2 regions of the Rhizobium sp. 01L419 genome follow, and region 2 is predicted to be linked to the other one. Evidence: riboswitches for the same ligand, from Rfam matches in the RefSeq annotation. Region 2 holds a riboswitch; the other holds the start of a gene.

Region 1 (7,747 bases), on a different contig from region 2:
CTGCAGCCGTTTGAAGTCTAAGTGAGCGGGTAAGCGCGGCCGGTTTCTTGGATCGGCGCCGCACTCGCCGGCACCGTGAAAGGAAAAGAGAATGCAACGCTTCGAAAACAGGACTGTCGTCATTACCGGCGCAAGCCGCGGCATCGGTGCGGCGATTGCCAAACGCTTTGCGCGCGAGGGCGCCAATCTCGTCGTCTCCGCCAATGAGGAGAGCGTGCATGCCGTCGCCGAGCAGATCAAGGTCGATGGCGGCAAAGCTATCTCCTTCGTTGGCGACGTCACCGACAAGGCAAGCGTCAAGGCTCTTTATGACGCTGCCGAACAGGCCTTCGGCGCCGTCGATGTCTCCATTCAAAATGCCGGTGTCATCACCATTGCCCGCATCGAGGATATGACTGAGGGCGAGTGGGACAAGGTCATGGCGGTCAACACCAAGGGCGTGTTCCTCTGCGCCCAGGAAGCGATCGCTCGCATGCGCAAGCATGGCCGCGGCGGCCGCATCATCAACACCGCCTCCGGCCAGGCACGCGACGGCTTCATCTATACGCCGCATTATGCCGCGTCGAAGATGGGCGTTGTCGGCATTACCCAGAGCCTTGCCAAGGAAGTCGCGACCAACGGCATTACCGTCAACGCGTTCTGCCCCGGCATCATCGAAACCGACATGTGGGCCTATAACGACCAGGCATGGGGCAAGCTGCTCGGCAACTACGGCCCCGGCGAACTCATGAAGGAATGGGTCGAGGGAATACCGATGAAGCGTGCCGGATCGGGCGAAGATGTCGCCGGCCTCGTCACCTTCCTTGCGAGCGACGACGCGGCCTATATCACCGGCCAGACCATCAATGTCGATGGCGGCCTGATCATGTCATAGCTTTGTTCGACAATAGGGAACGGTGCTTTCACCTATACGAGACAATTCTCGAGCGGTGATTTTCGCCCAACCTCTTGCCGAACGAGGCATTCATCATTTATCTAAGAAATGTTCTCAGGGCGGGGTGTAATTCCCCACCGGCGGTATCGAGGCAACTCGGAGCCCGCGAGCGCCTTCGTGAAAGCGAAGGGTCAGCAGATCCGGTGAGATGCCGGAGCCGACGGTCATAGTCCGGATGGAAGAGAGCAACGTAGAGGACGCCGCTCGGCACGCGGCGTTTCATATGCTTGTTCGCCCAAGGGAAAATGGTGGCCTTTGACAGGCCATGGATGTCGCGCGTTGCGGCTAACCCTTGAAAGGCAGAGAAATGGCAATTTCTAAAATCGAAGATGGGATCGCCGCAATTGCACGCGGCGAGATCGTGGTCGTCGTCGACGATCGCGACAGGGAAAACGAGGGTGACCTCGTCATCGCATCGGAAGCAATCACTCCGCAGGCAATCGCCTTCATGATGAATTACGCCCGCGGCCTCATCTGCGTCGCAATGGAAGGCGAACGGCTGGACGAACTGCAGATCCCGCAGATGGTTCCCAACAATACCGAACTCTTGAAGACAGCTTTCACCGTGTCGGTTGACTATATCCCTGAAACGACGACCGGTATTTCCGCGGCTGACCGCGCCGCGACGGTTCGCGCGCTCATCGGTGAGAATTCTCGCCCCGAGGATTTTGCGCGGCCCGGCCATATCTTCCCGCTGCGAGCGCATCCGAACGGCGTGCTTTCTCGCCCCGGCCATACCGAGGCGGCTGTCGATCTCGCAAGGCTTGCCGGCCTGTCGCCGTCGGGCGTCATCTGCGAAGTGGCCAATGACGATGGCACGATGGCGCGCCTGCCCGATCTCGAGCGGTTTGCCGAACGGCACGGCCTCCACCTGATCACGATCGAGGATCTCATTGCCTATCGTGGCGTGAGCGCGCCTGTTAAGGCCGCTTAGGAAGCCCGCCTTGTCTGCCGTGGTTATATACCGCGGCAAGCAAAGATCGCGTGGGTGCCGTTTGCGCCGTCCGGAGCGAGCGCCCGCCCTCTGCCATGGATAAGCAGAAGGAGCTGTTGGCTCGAAGAAGGCCCGATCACGCGGGCCTTCTATGTTTCACCATGCCGTCAGACGACGAGTGCCAGCGCCGGACCCTGATCGTCCATCTCGCTTTCTAGCTCCTGGCCGGCCGTGCCTTCCAAGTTATCGGAAGCCAGCAGATTGAACTCCCGACGTTCTTTCTCCGACACAATCGCGAGGTCGATGACCTTCTGCAGGTTGGCGGCATGGCGGAAGGTGGGATCGTCCTGCTTCCCGGTCCTGACCGCTTCGGCAAAGCGCTGATAGTTGGTCAGCACCGTCGGCACCTCGATATCACGCCAGGTGGCGCTTTCAATGTCGTCGCCGAAACAGCCGCGAAGATCCGAGCCGTCCGGACGATGAGTGACTTCGAGGCTGCCCCTCTCGCCGTAGATGCGCAGCTTCAGCTCGTTCAAATGGCCGGTCGCCCAGCGGGTCGCATGGATGACACCGAGCGCGCCATTGGCGAAATCGACCGACATAGTGAAGCTGTCATTGGCATCCAGCATGTACTCGCCGATCTGGCCACCCGGCGCCTTGTTGAAGGTTTTGAGCCGCGCAAAGACGTGATCGATGTCGGTTGCAGCGCCATAGGCTGCGAAGTCGAGGATATGGATGCCGACATCGCCGAGCACGCCGTTCGAACCGTGACCGGTGGACAGGCGCCACAGCCAGCGCGATTCCGTGCGCCAGTCGCCCCAGGCACGCGAAACCAGCCAGCTCTGCAGGTAAGAGGCTTCGACATGGCGGATGGTGCCGAGTTCGCCTGATAGCACCATCTCGCGGGCGCGCTGCAGGGGAGCAACGTTGCGATAGGTGAGGTTCACCATGTTGATGACCCCGGCTGCCTCTGCAGCTTCGGTCATCTCGAGCGCGTGCGCATAATTCTCCGCCAGCGGCTTTTCGCAGAAGACGTGCTTGCCGGCGGCAATCAGCGCGAGGCTGGTCGCGTGGTGGATACGGTCGGGCGTCACATTCGTCGCCGCATCGAATTCGCCCCAGGCGATTGCTTCGTCGAGCGTGCTGAAGCGTTTTTCAATGCTGAAATGATCGGCGAACTCATCGAGCCGGGCCCGGTCCGTATCGACGGCGCCGACCACTTCCACGCCATCGATGGCAAGGAAGTTGGCAACCTGGTTTTTGGCCATGACGCCTGTGCCGAGAACGAGTAGACGCATTGCTATTCTCCTCAGCGGTAACCGGCTTCGCCGGCCTGGTGCAGTCTCGGGCCGCGCTCGACGATCGGCTCCAGTGCTTTTTCTACCGGCACATTTGGAGCATCGGTGATGCTCTTCAATGCACCCTCGGGGTTATAGGCCCACTTGACGCCGTTGATCAGCACCTTCTGCACGTTGGCATCGTGATAGGTCGGGTAGGTTTCGTGGCCGGGGCGGAAATAGAAGATGTTGCCGGCACCGCGGCGCCAGGTCAGGCCGGAGCGGAAGACTTCGCCACCCTGGAACCAGGAGATGAACACCGTTTCCAGCGGTTCCGGTACGGAGAACTGCTCGCCGTACATCTCTTCGTTCTCCAGCTCGAAATGCTCACCGAGACCGGCAGCGATCGGATGGCGCTGATTGATCGTCCACAGCCGCTCGCGTTCACCCGCTTCGCGCCATTTCAGCGCACAGGGCGTGCCCATCAGACGCTTGAAGATCTTGGAGAAATGACCGGAATGCAGCACGAGCAGGCCCATGCCTTCCCACACCCGATTGGCGACACGCTCGACGACTTCGTCGGACACCGCGCCATGATCCTTATGGCCCCACCAGGTCAGGACATCGGTCTCGGCAAGCCGCGCTTCGCTCAGGCCATGCTCGGGCTCCTGCAGCGTCGCGGTCGTCGCGGAAATCGCCGGGTCGGTGTTCAGCGCCTTGGCAATGGTCGTGTGCATGCCCTCGGGATAGATGCCCCGGACGATCTCGTTGGTTGTCTCATGGATGTTTTCACCCCAGACGATGGTGCGAATAGACACGTTTCTGCTCCTTCACAGCGAATAGCGGACCGGAGCCGATGGGAAACGGTCAGATCCTGTTTATGTGGTTGGTGGTCAGGCTGCGCCCTTGAAAGGAACCCTTTCGAGCGCGCGTCCGGATTGGTCGAAGCGATGAATGCGCTCCTTGAGCGGCGACACGCCCAGTTGCTGGCCGGGCTGGTGGCTCGATACGCCGGTCTCGCGAACGGTAAGCGGTTCGGCCGAGCCGATGTCGAGATAGACGAAGCTGTCCGAGCCGAGGATCTCTGAATGGATGACGGTGCCGGTCCAGGCCGGATCCTGATCTCTAAACTCGATATGTTCGGCCCGCACCCCGATCGTGTGGGTGTCATAGGGAGCCGCGAAAGGTCCGGAGAGGAAATTCATCTTCGGCGAACCGATGAAACCGGCGACGAAAATGGAGTTCGGGGTCTCGTAGAGCTCGATCGGTGTTCCGATCTGTTCGACGACGCCGTCGCGCAGCACGCAGATGCGGTCGGCCAGTGTCATGGCCTCGACCTGATCGTGGGTGACATAGATCATCGTCGTGTCATGCATGCCGCGGTGAAGCTTGGCGATCTCCAGCCGTGTGGCGACGCGAAGAGCCGCATCCAGGTTCGACAAGGGTTCGTCGAACAGGAAGACCTTCGGGTCACGAACGATGGCGCGGCCGATAGCCACGCGCTGGCGTTGGCCGCCCGAAAGCTGGCGCGGCAGGCGTTCCAGATAGGGCGAAAGCTGAAGCATGCCGGCTGCCTGTTCGACGCGTGCCTTGCATTCTTCCCTGGTCCGGCCGGACAGCTTCATGCCGAAGGCCATGTTTTCGTAGACCGTCATGTGCGGATAGAGCGCGTAGGACTGAAAGACCATCGCGATGCCGCGTTTGGACGGGGAAAGACGGTTGACGGGTTCGCCGTCGAAGGAGAGCGTGCCGGAAGATATATCCTCCAGTCCCGAGATCAGTCGCAGCAAGGTGGATTTGCCGCAACCGGACGGGCCGACGAAGACCATGAACTCGCCCCTACGGATGTCCAGGGTCACACCTTTGATGACTTCGAATGCGCCGAAGCTCTTGCGGATATTATCGAGCCTAATCTGTGCCATATCTCGCTTTCCTCAGCCTTTGACGCCGCCGGCTGTCAGCCCGGAAATAATCCGGCGTTGAAAAATCAGAACAAGGACGACGACGGGCACGGTGACGATGACCGATGCCGCCATGATGTTGCCCCATGGGATTTCGAACTGACTTCCGCCCGAAAGCAGAGCGATTGCCACCGGTACCGTTCGTTGGGCATCCGATGATGTGAAGGTCAGGGCGAACAGGAATTCATTCCAGGCCGTGATGAAAGCGAGCAGGCCGGTGGTGACCAAGGCCGGCCACATCAACGGCATGAACACTTTCGTGATGATGACCCAGGGGGATGCGCCATCGACGATCGCTGCTTCCTCGATTTCGATCGGCAGATCCCGCATGAAAGTGGTCAGCACCCAAACAGTGAAGGGCAGGGTGAAGATCATATAGGAGAAGATCAGCGCAAACGGCGTATTGAAGATGCCGATCCAGCGGATGAGTTCGAAAAGCCCCGCCAGCACGGCGATCTGCGGAAACATCGATACGGACAGGATGGTGAGCATCAAGAGTGCCCGACCCCGGAAATGCACGCGGGCAAGCGCGTAGGATGCGGTCACTGCGAGCAGCAGCGAGGCGGCGACCACGAGGCAGGCAATGAGCAGTGAATTGCCGAGGCTGCGTATGAAGCTGCCCGTCGTCAACACACCTGTATAGTTTTCGAGCGAGATCGAAGTCGGCCAGTAATTGACCTCGAAGAGGGCTGTGCCGGCTTTAAAGCTTGTGAGGATCGCGTAGTAGAACGGGAAGACCGCGATGATGACGATAACGGCAACCAGAAGGTAGAAGAGGGTGTTCTTTGTGGCTGTAAGCAGCATCAGCGTTCACCACCCCCGAGATTGACGCGGCCGATCCAAATGTAGAGCACGGTGACCGACGCGATGATGAGAAAGAGAACTGTCGAGGCTGTTGCGCCGTAGGCGAACTTGTCGAAGTCGAAGAGGTTTTCGCGCGCCATGACCGACATCGTCTTTGTCTGGGCGTTGTTGGGCGTCAGCACGTAGATCAGGTCGAAGATGCGCATCGCATCGAGCATGCGGAAGATTACCGCGACCATGATCGCCGGGCGCACCAGCGGGAGCGTCAGGCGCCAGAATATCTTAATCGGGTTGATCCCGTCGATTTTGGCGGCTTCGTAAATATCTGCCGGAACCATCTGCAGAGCGGCCAGGATCAGCAGGGCCATGAAGGGTGTCGTCTTCCAGACGTCGACGATCAGAACGGCAATCATCGCGGTATCGGGATCTGCCGTCCATGCGATCTTCTGGCTGATAAGCCCGAGGCTGAGAAGGATGTCGTTCAGGATACCGAACTGGTCGTTGAGCATCCAGGCCCACATCTTGGCCGAGACGATGGTCGGGATCGCCCAGGGAATGAGGATCGCGGCGCGCACGATGCCACGCCCAACGAATTGGGCATTCAATACGAGGGCGACGATGAGGCCGAGCGCGGTTTCGATCGTCACGGACAATAGCGTGAACTTTGCCGTATTCCAGACCGCACCCCACCACGCGGGATCGGCAAGAAGTCCCCTGTAAACGGTGCGGCCGCTCTTCAGGGTGACCCAGGAGAGGTAATTGTCGAAGCCCACAAACTTCGCATCGCCGAGGTTCGTCAGCGATGCGTTGGTGAAGCTGAAGTAGATGGTGCGAAACAGCGGCCAGCCGGCAACGATCGCGAGGATCAACAGGGTCGGCGCCAAAAACATCCAGGCGGAACGAACCCGCTCGGAGCGCAGGTCCGACGAAGTGGGCTTGGCGAAAGCGCCCGTCCTCAGGTTTTGGGAGACTGCAACTTCACTCATGGGGTATCCGCTTCATGAGACGATCGACAAAGGCGTTGTCGGGAACGGCAGCGACGGAAGGTCCGCCGCTGCCGTATCGGTCTTTCACCAGGCGCCGCCCTCAAGCGTCGTCAGATCGGCTTCAAGAAGCTCGAGGTTTTCTTCCGCAGAGCCGCTACCGGAGAGCGTGTTGTGCACGGCGGTCCAGAACTTCGCGGAAACCTCGTTGTATTTGACCTTCGCAACAGCCGACGGGCGCGGCACTGCATTTTCGAAGATCGGCTTCCAGTTCGGCATGAAAGGCTGCGCAGCAGCAATGTCCTTGTCGTCATAGAGCGCCGACAGCGTCGGCAGGTTGGAAAGCTCGATGGCGCGCTGCTTCTGGCTATCCTTCGAGGTCAGGAACTTGACGAGTTCGATCGCTGCATCGGGGCTCTTCGAATATTTCGACACGGCGAGATTCCAGCCCCCGAGCGCCGAAGAAGGCTTGTCGCCTTCGGCGGCAACCGGAAGGGTCGTCACGTCGAACTTGCCCTTGACCGGACTGTCAGGGCCGTTTCCAAGCGCATAGGCATAGGGCCAGTTGCGCATGAAGACCGCGTTGCCTGTCTGCCAGACACCACGGGATTCTTCTTCCTGATAGGCAAGCACACCGCTCGGTGAAATCGTGCCGATCCAGCCCTTGGCGCGATCGAGAGCTGCCGCAGCCTTTTCGTTGTTGATGGAAATCGTGCCATCGGTCTCGATGATCTGGCCGCCACCCGAGGACTTGACCCATTCCAGCGCATTGCAGGTCAGGCCTTCATAGGCATTGCCCTGGAAGACGTAACCCCAGAGATCCTTCTGGCCGGCGGCGCGCTCCTTCTCCTGGA
Region 2 (7,747 bases):
ACGCTGACGGAAGCCGGCTATGTCGGCGAAGACGTCGAAAACATCATTCTGAAGCTTCTTCAGGCTGCGGATTACAATGTCGAGCGCGCCCAGCGCGGCATCGTCTACATCGACGAAGTCGACAAGATCTCCCGCAAGTCCGACAACCCGTCCATAACCCGCGACGTGTCGGGTGAGGGCGTGCAGCAGGCGCTTCTGAAGATCATGGAAGGCACGGTTGCTTCCGTACCGCCGCAGGGCGGCCGCAAGCATCCGCAGCAGGAGTTCCTGCAGGTCGACACGACGAACATCCTGTTCATCTGCGGCGGCGCCTTCGCTGGTCTCGACAAGATCATTTCGGCCCGTGGCGAGAAGACCTCGATCGGCTTCGGCGCGAGTGTCAAGGCGCAGGACGACCGCCGCGTCGGCGAAGTGCTGCGCGAACTGGAGCCGGAAGATCTGGTCAAGTTCGGCCTCATCCCGGAATTCATCGGCCGTCTGCCGGTCCTGGCAACGCTGGAAGACCTCGATGAGGATGCGCTGATCCAGATCCTGTCCGAGCCGAAAAACGCGCTCATCAAGCAGTATCAGCGCTTGTTCGAGATGGAAGACGTAGAGCTGAGCTTCCACGAGGATGCGCTGCGCGAAATCGCCCGCAAGGCGATTGTCCGCAAGACTGGCGCCCGCGGCCTGCGGTCGATCATGGAAAAGATCCTGCTCGACACGATGTTCGAATTGCCGGCGCTGGAAGGCGTGCGGGAAGTCGTCATCTCCGAGGAGGTCGCACGCGGCTCGGCTCGTCCGCTCTATATCTACGCCGACCGCCAGGACGAGAAGGCAAACGTTTCGGCCTGAAGCTTGAATTGAGAACCGTTATTTTAAGGGGCTTGCCTTGTGCAGGCCCCTTTCTATTTGAAAACAGGTGCCACGCCCTGATAATAGTTGCGGGCAAGGTTGAAAACAGCCGTTGCCGATGTTGCGCAAACGATGACCCTTGGCAATGATGCTGTGATTCCGTAGCGTGTTGCTGGCGTTGTTATTTTAGGCGGATCGGAAATGGTAAGCGTCGCTCCAGTCAGGCGCTTCATTGTGGTGGCGTTCCGGTGTAATAAAGCTGTCACAACCGTGGAACGCGGGCGTTAACGTGGCTTGAAAAGCGTAGTCAGAACCTCCACTTGTAACAATAAGTGAGAGTGCCGGCCGGTTCCCAAGCGGCCGCGCCAAAGAGCCCGGTAACGGGACGATGGAAAGGAATAAAAATGACGAAGAAAACGTCTGTAGCGAGCAGCACCGCCTATCCTGTTCTGCCTCTGCGCGACATCGTGGTTTTCCCCCATATGATCGTGCCGCTGTTCGTCGGGCGGGAAAAGTCTATCCGCGCGCTCGAAGAGGTCATGGGTTCCGACAAGCAGATCATGCTGGTCACCCAGATCAACGCCAGCGACGACGATCCGGACCCGTCTGCGATCCACCGCGTTGGTACGGTCGCGAATGTGCTGCAACTCTTGAAGCTGCCTGACGGCACCGTCAAGGTTTTGGTCGAAGGCCGCGCCCGCGCCGAGATCGACAGCTACACAGGCCGCGAAGATTTCTACGAGGCCCTTGGCCATGTGCTCGAAGAGCCGCATGACGATCCGGTCGAGCTGGAAGCGCTCTCCCGCTCCGTCGTGTCGGAATTCGAGAGCTACGTGAAGCTCAACAAGAAGATTTCGCCCGAGGTTGTCGGTGCGGCCAGCCAGATCGACGACTATTCCAAGCTCGCCGATACGGTCGCCTCGCATCTGTCGATCAAGATCACCGAGAAGCAGGAGATGCTGGAAACCACCAGCGTCAAGGGCCGCCTCGAAAAGGCCCTCGGCTTCATGGAAGGCGAGATCTCGGTCCTGCAGGTCGAAAAGCGCATCCGCTCTCGCGTCAAGCGTCAGATGGAGAAGACCCAGCGCGAATACTATCTGAATGAGCAGATGAAGGCGATCCAGAAGGAACTCGGCGATGGCGAGGAAGGCCGCGACGAGATGAGCGAACTGGAAGAGCGCATCGCCAAGACGAAGCTCTCCAAGGAAGCCCGTGAGAAGGCTGACGCTGAACTGAAGAAGCTGCGCCAGATGAGCCCGATGTCGGCTGAAGCCACCGTCGTGCGCAATTATCTGGACTGGCTGCTCGGTATACCCTGGGGCAAGAAGTCGAAAATCAAGTCCGATCTCAATAATGCCGAGAAGATCCTCGAAGCCGATCACTTCGGTCTCGACAAGGTCAAGGAGCGCATCGTCGAGTATCTGGCGGTTCAGGCTCGCGCTACCAAGATCAAGGGCCCGATCCTGTGCCTCGTCGGCCCTCCGGGTGTCGGCAAGACCTCGCTTGCCCAGTCGATCGCCAAGGCGACCGGCCGCGAGTACATTCGCATGGCTCTCGGCGGCGTTCGTGACGAAGCTGAAATCCGCGGTCACCGCCGTACCTATATCGGCTCGATGCCCGGCAAGGTCATCCAGTCGATGAAGAAGGCGAAGAAGTCGAACCCACTCTTCCTTCTGGATGAGATCGACAAGCTTGGCCAGGACTATCGCGGCGATCCGTCTTCGGCTCTGCTCGAGGTGCTGGACCCGGCTCAGAACTCGACCTTCATGGACCACTACCTGGAAGTCGAATACGACCTGTCTGACGTGATGTTCATCACCACGGCGAATACGCTGAACATTCCGGCTCCGCTGATGGACCGCATGGAAGTCATCCGTATCGCCGGCTACACCGAAGACGAAAAGCGCGAGATCGCCAAGCGGCACCTGCTGCCGAAGGCCATCAAGGAACATGCGCTGCAGCCGGACGAATTCTCGGTCAGCGACGATGCCCTGATGGCGATCAGCCAGCAGTACACCCGCGAAGCCGGTGTCCGTAACTTCGAACGCGAACTGATGAAGCTCGCCCGCAAGGCGGTCACCGAGATCATCAAGGGCAAGACGAAGGCGGTTCATGTCACGGCAGCAAATATCGACGACTATCTCGGCGTTCCGCGCTTCCGCCACGGCGAAGCCGAACGCGAAGATCAGGTTGGTGTTGTCACGGGTCTTGCCTGGACGGAAGTCGGCGGCGAACTGCTGACGATCGAAGGCGTCATGATGCCCGGCAAGGGCCGCATGACCGTCACCGGCAACCTGAAGGAAGTGATGAAGGAATCGATCTCGGCAGCGGCATCTTATGTCCGCTCGCGCGCCGTCGATTTCGGCATCGAGCCGCCGCGCTTCGACAAGAGCGACATTCACGTGCACGTGCCGGAAGGCGCGACGCCGAAGGATGGTCCGTCGGCCGGTGTCGCCATGGCAACCGCGATCGTCTCGATCATGACTGGCATTCCGGTCAACAAGGATGTGGCAATGACGGGTGAAATCACCCTGCGCGGTCGCATTTTGCCGATCGGCGGCCTGAAGGAAAAGCTGCTCGCTGCACTTCGCGGCGGCATCAAGAAGGTACTGATTCCGGAAGAGAATGCCAAGGATCTGGCCGAGATTCCGGACAATGTGAAGAACAACATGGAGATCATTCCGGTCTCCCGCATGGGCGAAGTGATCAAGCATGCGCTGCTGCGTCGTCCCGAGCCGATCGAGTGGGATGGCACGGTGGAAACGCCCGTCATTGCGACGGTCGAAGGGCTTGATGATGCAGGTGCGACCATAGCTCATTGAGCCTTGGCCGCCACATTTATGCCCAATTGTTACAAATCTTGAAAAAGGCCGGCGGTAACGCCGGCCTTTTTTTGTGAAAACGTCATGTAGGCGCTTGCTTTTCCTTGATTTGCAGGGTTTTTGGGTTCCCGGCGGGCCTGATGAAAGCGATTTCTGCGCCTAGCTTACAGATTGAGTTGTTTCAAACCATAGAGAAAGGGGTGGAAACATGAACAAGAATGAACTCGTGTCCGCAGTAGCCGAAAAGGCTGGACTCACGAAGTCTGACGCAGCATCTGCCGTCGACGCAGTTTTTGATGTTGTGCAGGCTGAACTGAAGAACAAGGGCGACATCCGTCTTGCTGGCTTCGGCAGCTTCACGGTTTCTCATCGCGCTGCCACGAAAGGTCGCAACCCGTCGACCGGCGCCGAAGTCGACATCCCGGCACGCAACGTGCCGAAGTTCACGCCCGGCAAGGGCCTGAAGGACGCCGTCAACGGCTGATACGAGATTGTCCGCTGGCCGTAAACGAGAACGGCCGTGCAGGATTTTGAGGGGGTTCGGCATCGCCGGACCCCTTTTTGTTTTCGCCGCTTGCGGCACTCGGTACTTTGTCTTACGACGACAATGTTCTCAGGGCGGGGTGAAAGTCCCCACCGGCGGTAAGGGCTAAGGCCTGAGCCCGCGAGCGCCTTCTCAAGCCTCTGCTTGGAAAGGGTCAGCAGATCCGGTGTGATTCCGGAGCCGACGGTTAAAGTCCGGATGAAAGAGAATGAGCATGGCCGCGCGCGGGCAGGGATCTGCAGGCGTCTGCGTGCCGTCGCCTCATGCGTCCTGATTTATGTTTGGTCTCCTGCATAATTCCCCAACTCGGAATCGATTTAGGGGCGAAATTATGCAGCAATTCAAAGTTCGACAGCGTCCTTTGCGCGTCTGAAAAGACGCGCGGCGCTGTAGTCCGGATGGAAGACATGAATCAGAATTCCCTTGCAGCCTCGCATTCCCGCGCCGTTGCCGGTGCAGCCTTCATGGTGCTTGGAGGCGTCGTCTTCTCGCTCCTCAATGTCGTCACCCAGTGGCTCACGATGACGCTTGCCTTCCCGGCGACTTCCACAGCCTTCTGGCAATACGGCTTCGCCTTTCTTTTTTCGTTGCCCTTCCTGCGCAAGGTCGGTCTTTCCGCCATGCGCACGGACTATCCCTGGCGGCATGTCGTGCGCGTCGTCTTTGCCGCGCTCGGCGTCGAGGCCTGGGTTTCCGGCCTTGCCTCGGTGCCGATCTGGCAGGCGATCGCGCTCGTCATGACCTCGCCCTTCTTCATCATTCTCGGCGCGCGCCTGTTCCTCGGCGAACGGGTCGGACCTGCTCGCTGGATGGCGACGGGAACAGGCTTTGTCGGAGCGATGATCATCCTTCAGCCTTGGTCGGACAGCTTCACCTGGGCGGCACTTCTGCCTGTTATCTCGGCCCTGCTTTGGGGCGCCTCCTCGCTCATCACCAAGAGCCTGACCGGCATCGAGAAGCCGGAGACGATCACCGTCTGGCTGCTGGTGCTGCTGACGCCGATCAATGGCGGCCTGGCGCTCGCAGCGGGCTTCGCAGTGCCGACGGGCGCAGCGCTTGCGCTTTTCCTTCTGGCAGGCCTCCTGACGGTCGTGGCGCAATATCTGCTGACCCTTGCCTATGCGAGTGCCGACGCCGCCTATGTGCAGCCCTTCGATGACCTGAAGCTGCCGTTGAACGTGCTCGCGGGTTGGCTTTTCTTCGGCTATGCGCCGGCTGGTTATCTGTGGCTCGGGGCAGCGCTCATTCTCGCCGCGTCGCTCTTCATCATGCGCATCGAGATGCTTCGCGAACGGCAGGCGGCCTGACGCGAACTGTACAAATGTCGCAGGCTGTCATGTGTCTGTCATGGCAGTCCCGCAAAAAACCTCTGTTCGATTTTTTCGGCATTGGGGGATTTTCAATGACATCGTCTTCGCGCAAGGCAGCGATTGCTGCCGTGCTTTTCGCGTCCGTTGCCTTCCCGGCAGCGGCTGAGCCGGTTTTCAACCGCATCGCCTCTTTCCCGGTCGCGACCAACCTGCCGGCCGACAAGGACAAGCTTTCGACCACCTCGGCCGAAATCATCACCGCCTCGCAGGATGGCAACACGCTGATCTACAGCGATAGCCCGCTCGGCGCGATCGGCTTCATCGACATCACAGATGCCAAGGCACCCAAGGCCGGCGGCGCGCTGATGATGGACGGCGAGCCGACCTCGGTCACATCAGCAGCCGGCAAGGCGCTCGTCGCAGTCAACACCAGCGAGAGCAAGCAGAAGCCGTCCGGTCGTCTGGCGATCGTCGATATCGCCAGCAAGAAGATCGACGCGACCTGCGATCTCGGCGGTCAGCCTGATTCGATCGCCCTCAACAAGGACAGGACGCTCGGCACCATTGCCATCGAAAATGAGCGCGACGAAGAGGTCAACGACGGCAAGATCCCGCAGATGCCGGCTGGCGACCTCGTCGTCTTCCAGGTCAAGACCGACGGCACCGTCGATTGCGGCACGATCAAGCATGTCGCCCTGACCGGTCTCACAGGCGTTGCCCCGGAAGATCCGGAGCCGGAATTCGTTGCCTTCAACAGCCAGAACGAAATTGCGCTCACGCTGCAGGAAAACAACGAGATCATCATTCTCGACGGCACGACCGGCACGGTGAAGACACACTTCACCGCCGGCAGCACCGATCTTTCGGGCATCGACACCAAGCGTGACGGCGCCTTGAAGTTCACCGGCGAGAAGAAGGGCGTCCTGCGCGAGCCGGACGCCGTGAAGTGGCTGGACGACAACCGTCTCGTCGTCGCCAACGAAGGCGACTATGAAGGCGGCTCGCGCGGCTTCACCATCTTCGACAAGACCGGCAAGGTTCTCTACGAATCGGGTAGCTCTTTCGAGCGCGCCGTAGCGGCCCTCGGCCATTATCCGGAAAGCCGCTCCTCGTCGAAGGGCGTCGAACCGGAGGGTCTCGAAGCCGCCAAGTTCGGCGATGACAATCTGTTCTTCGTGCTCGCCGAGCGCGCTTCCGTCGTCGGCGTCTACAAGGATACGGGTGCTGATCCGGAACTGCTGCAGATTTTGCCGTCAGGCATTTCCCCGGAAGGCGCGATTGCCATTCCGCAGCGTAACCTGTTTGCCACCGCCAACGAACTCGACCTCGGCAAAGATGGGGGCACGCGTTCGCACGTCATGATCTATGAGCGCGGCGAAGGCGAAAAGGCCTATCCGCACATCGTCTCCGCCGAGAAAGACGGCAACCCGATCGGCTTTGCAGCCCTTTCGGGACTCGCCGCCGTCCCGGGCAAGCCGGGCATGCTCTACGCCGTCAGCGACAGCGTCCTGGGCTCGCAGCCGACGATCTACACGATCGATGCCACCAAGAAGCCGGCCGTCATCACCGATGCACTTGTCGTCAAGCGTGACGGTGCTCCGGCTCAGAAGCTCGATATCGAAGGCATCGCTGTTGCTGCCGACGGTTCCTTCTGGCTGGCTTCGGAAGGCTATACCGAGCGTCTCGTGCCGCACGCCCTCTACAACGTGACCGCCAAGGGCGACATCAAGACCGAGATCGCCCTGCCGAAGGAACTGCTCGCCAACGAAATCCGCTATGGCTTCGAAGGTGTAACGATCATCGGCACTGGCGACGATGCAACGCTCTGGATGGCCGTTCAGCGCGAGTGGAACGACGATCAGAAGGGCTTCGTGAAGCTTCTCTCCTATAACCCGAAGAAGAAGGAATGGGGCGGCGTTCGCTACCCGCTCGACAAGAGCGAAGGCGGCTGGGTCGGCCTCTCCGAAATTACCGCCCAGGGCGACAGCGTCTACATCATCGAACGCGACAACCTCGTCGGCGATGCAGCCAAGCTGAAGAAGCTCTACAAGGTCGCAATCTCCGACCTGAAGCCGGGCAAGCTCGGCGGCGAACTGCCTGTCGTCAAGAAAACGGAAGCCCATGACTTCATCGGCGACCTGAAGTCGGCCACCAACGGCTATGTTCTCGACAAGCTGGAAGGCTTCGCCTTCGACGCATCGGGCAAGGCCTTTGCCGTGACCGACAACGACGGCGTC

The links. A riboswitch is a leader RNA that binds a small molecule or an ion and turns the genes downstream of it on or off. The one in region 2 is predicted to bind FMN.
Region 1: it holds a riboswitch for FMN, as region 2 does, so the genes downstream of both, ribB (3,4-dihydroxy-2-butanone-4-phosphate synthase) here and AC1DUP_RS12045 (DMT family transporter) in region 2, are expected to answer to the same signal.

Annotation. Positions count from the first base shown of each region.
Region 1 is NZ_JBFTSM010000002.1:407,366-415,112, forward strand. It holds gene tpiA (triose-phosphate isomerase) at 1-14, shown strand, start outside; gene AC1DUP_RS05725 (glucose 1-dehydrogenase) at 92-874, shown strand; FMN riboswitch at 981-1,125, shown strand; gene ribB (3,4-dihydroxy-2-butanone-4-phosphate synthase) at 1,242-1,868, shown strand; gene AC1DUP_RS05735 (Gfo/Idh/MocA family protein) at 2,036-3,166, opposite strand; gene AC1DUP_RS05740 (ThuA domain-containing protein) at 3,178-3,963, opposite strand; gene AC1DUP_RS05745 (ABC transporter ATP-binding protein) at 4,039-5,067, opposite strand; gene AC1DUP_RS05750 (carbohydrate ABC transporter permease) at 5,080-5,910, opposite strand; gene AC1DUP_RS05755 (carbohydrate ABC transporter permease) at 5,910-6,896, opposite strand; gene AC1DUP_RS05760 (ABC transporter substrate-binding protein) at 6,981-7,747, opposite strand, start outside.
Region 2 is NZ_JBFTSM010000005.1:72,824-80,570, reverse strand. It holds gene clpX (ATP-dependent Clp protease ATP-binding subunit ClpX) at 1-834, shown strand, start outside; gene lon (endopeptidase La) at 1,239-3,656, shown strand; gene hupB (DNA-binding protein HupB) at 3,865-4,140, shown strand; FMN riboswitch at 4,262-4,414, shown strand; gene AC1DUP_RS12045 (DMT family transporter) at 4,599-5,507, shown strand; gene AC1DUP_RS12040 (esterase-like activity of phytase family protein) at 5,603-7,747, shown strand, end outside.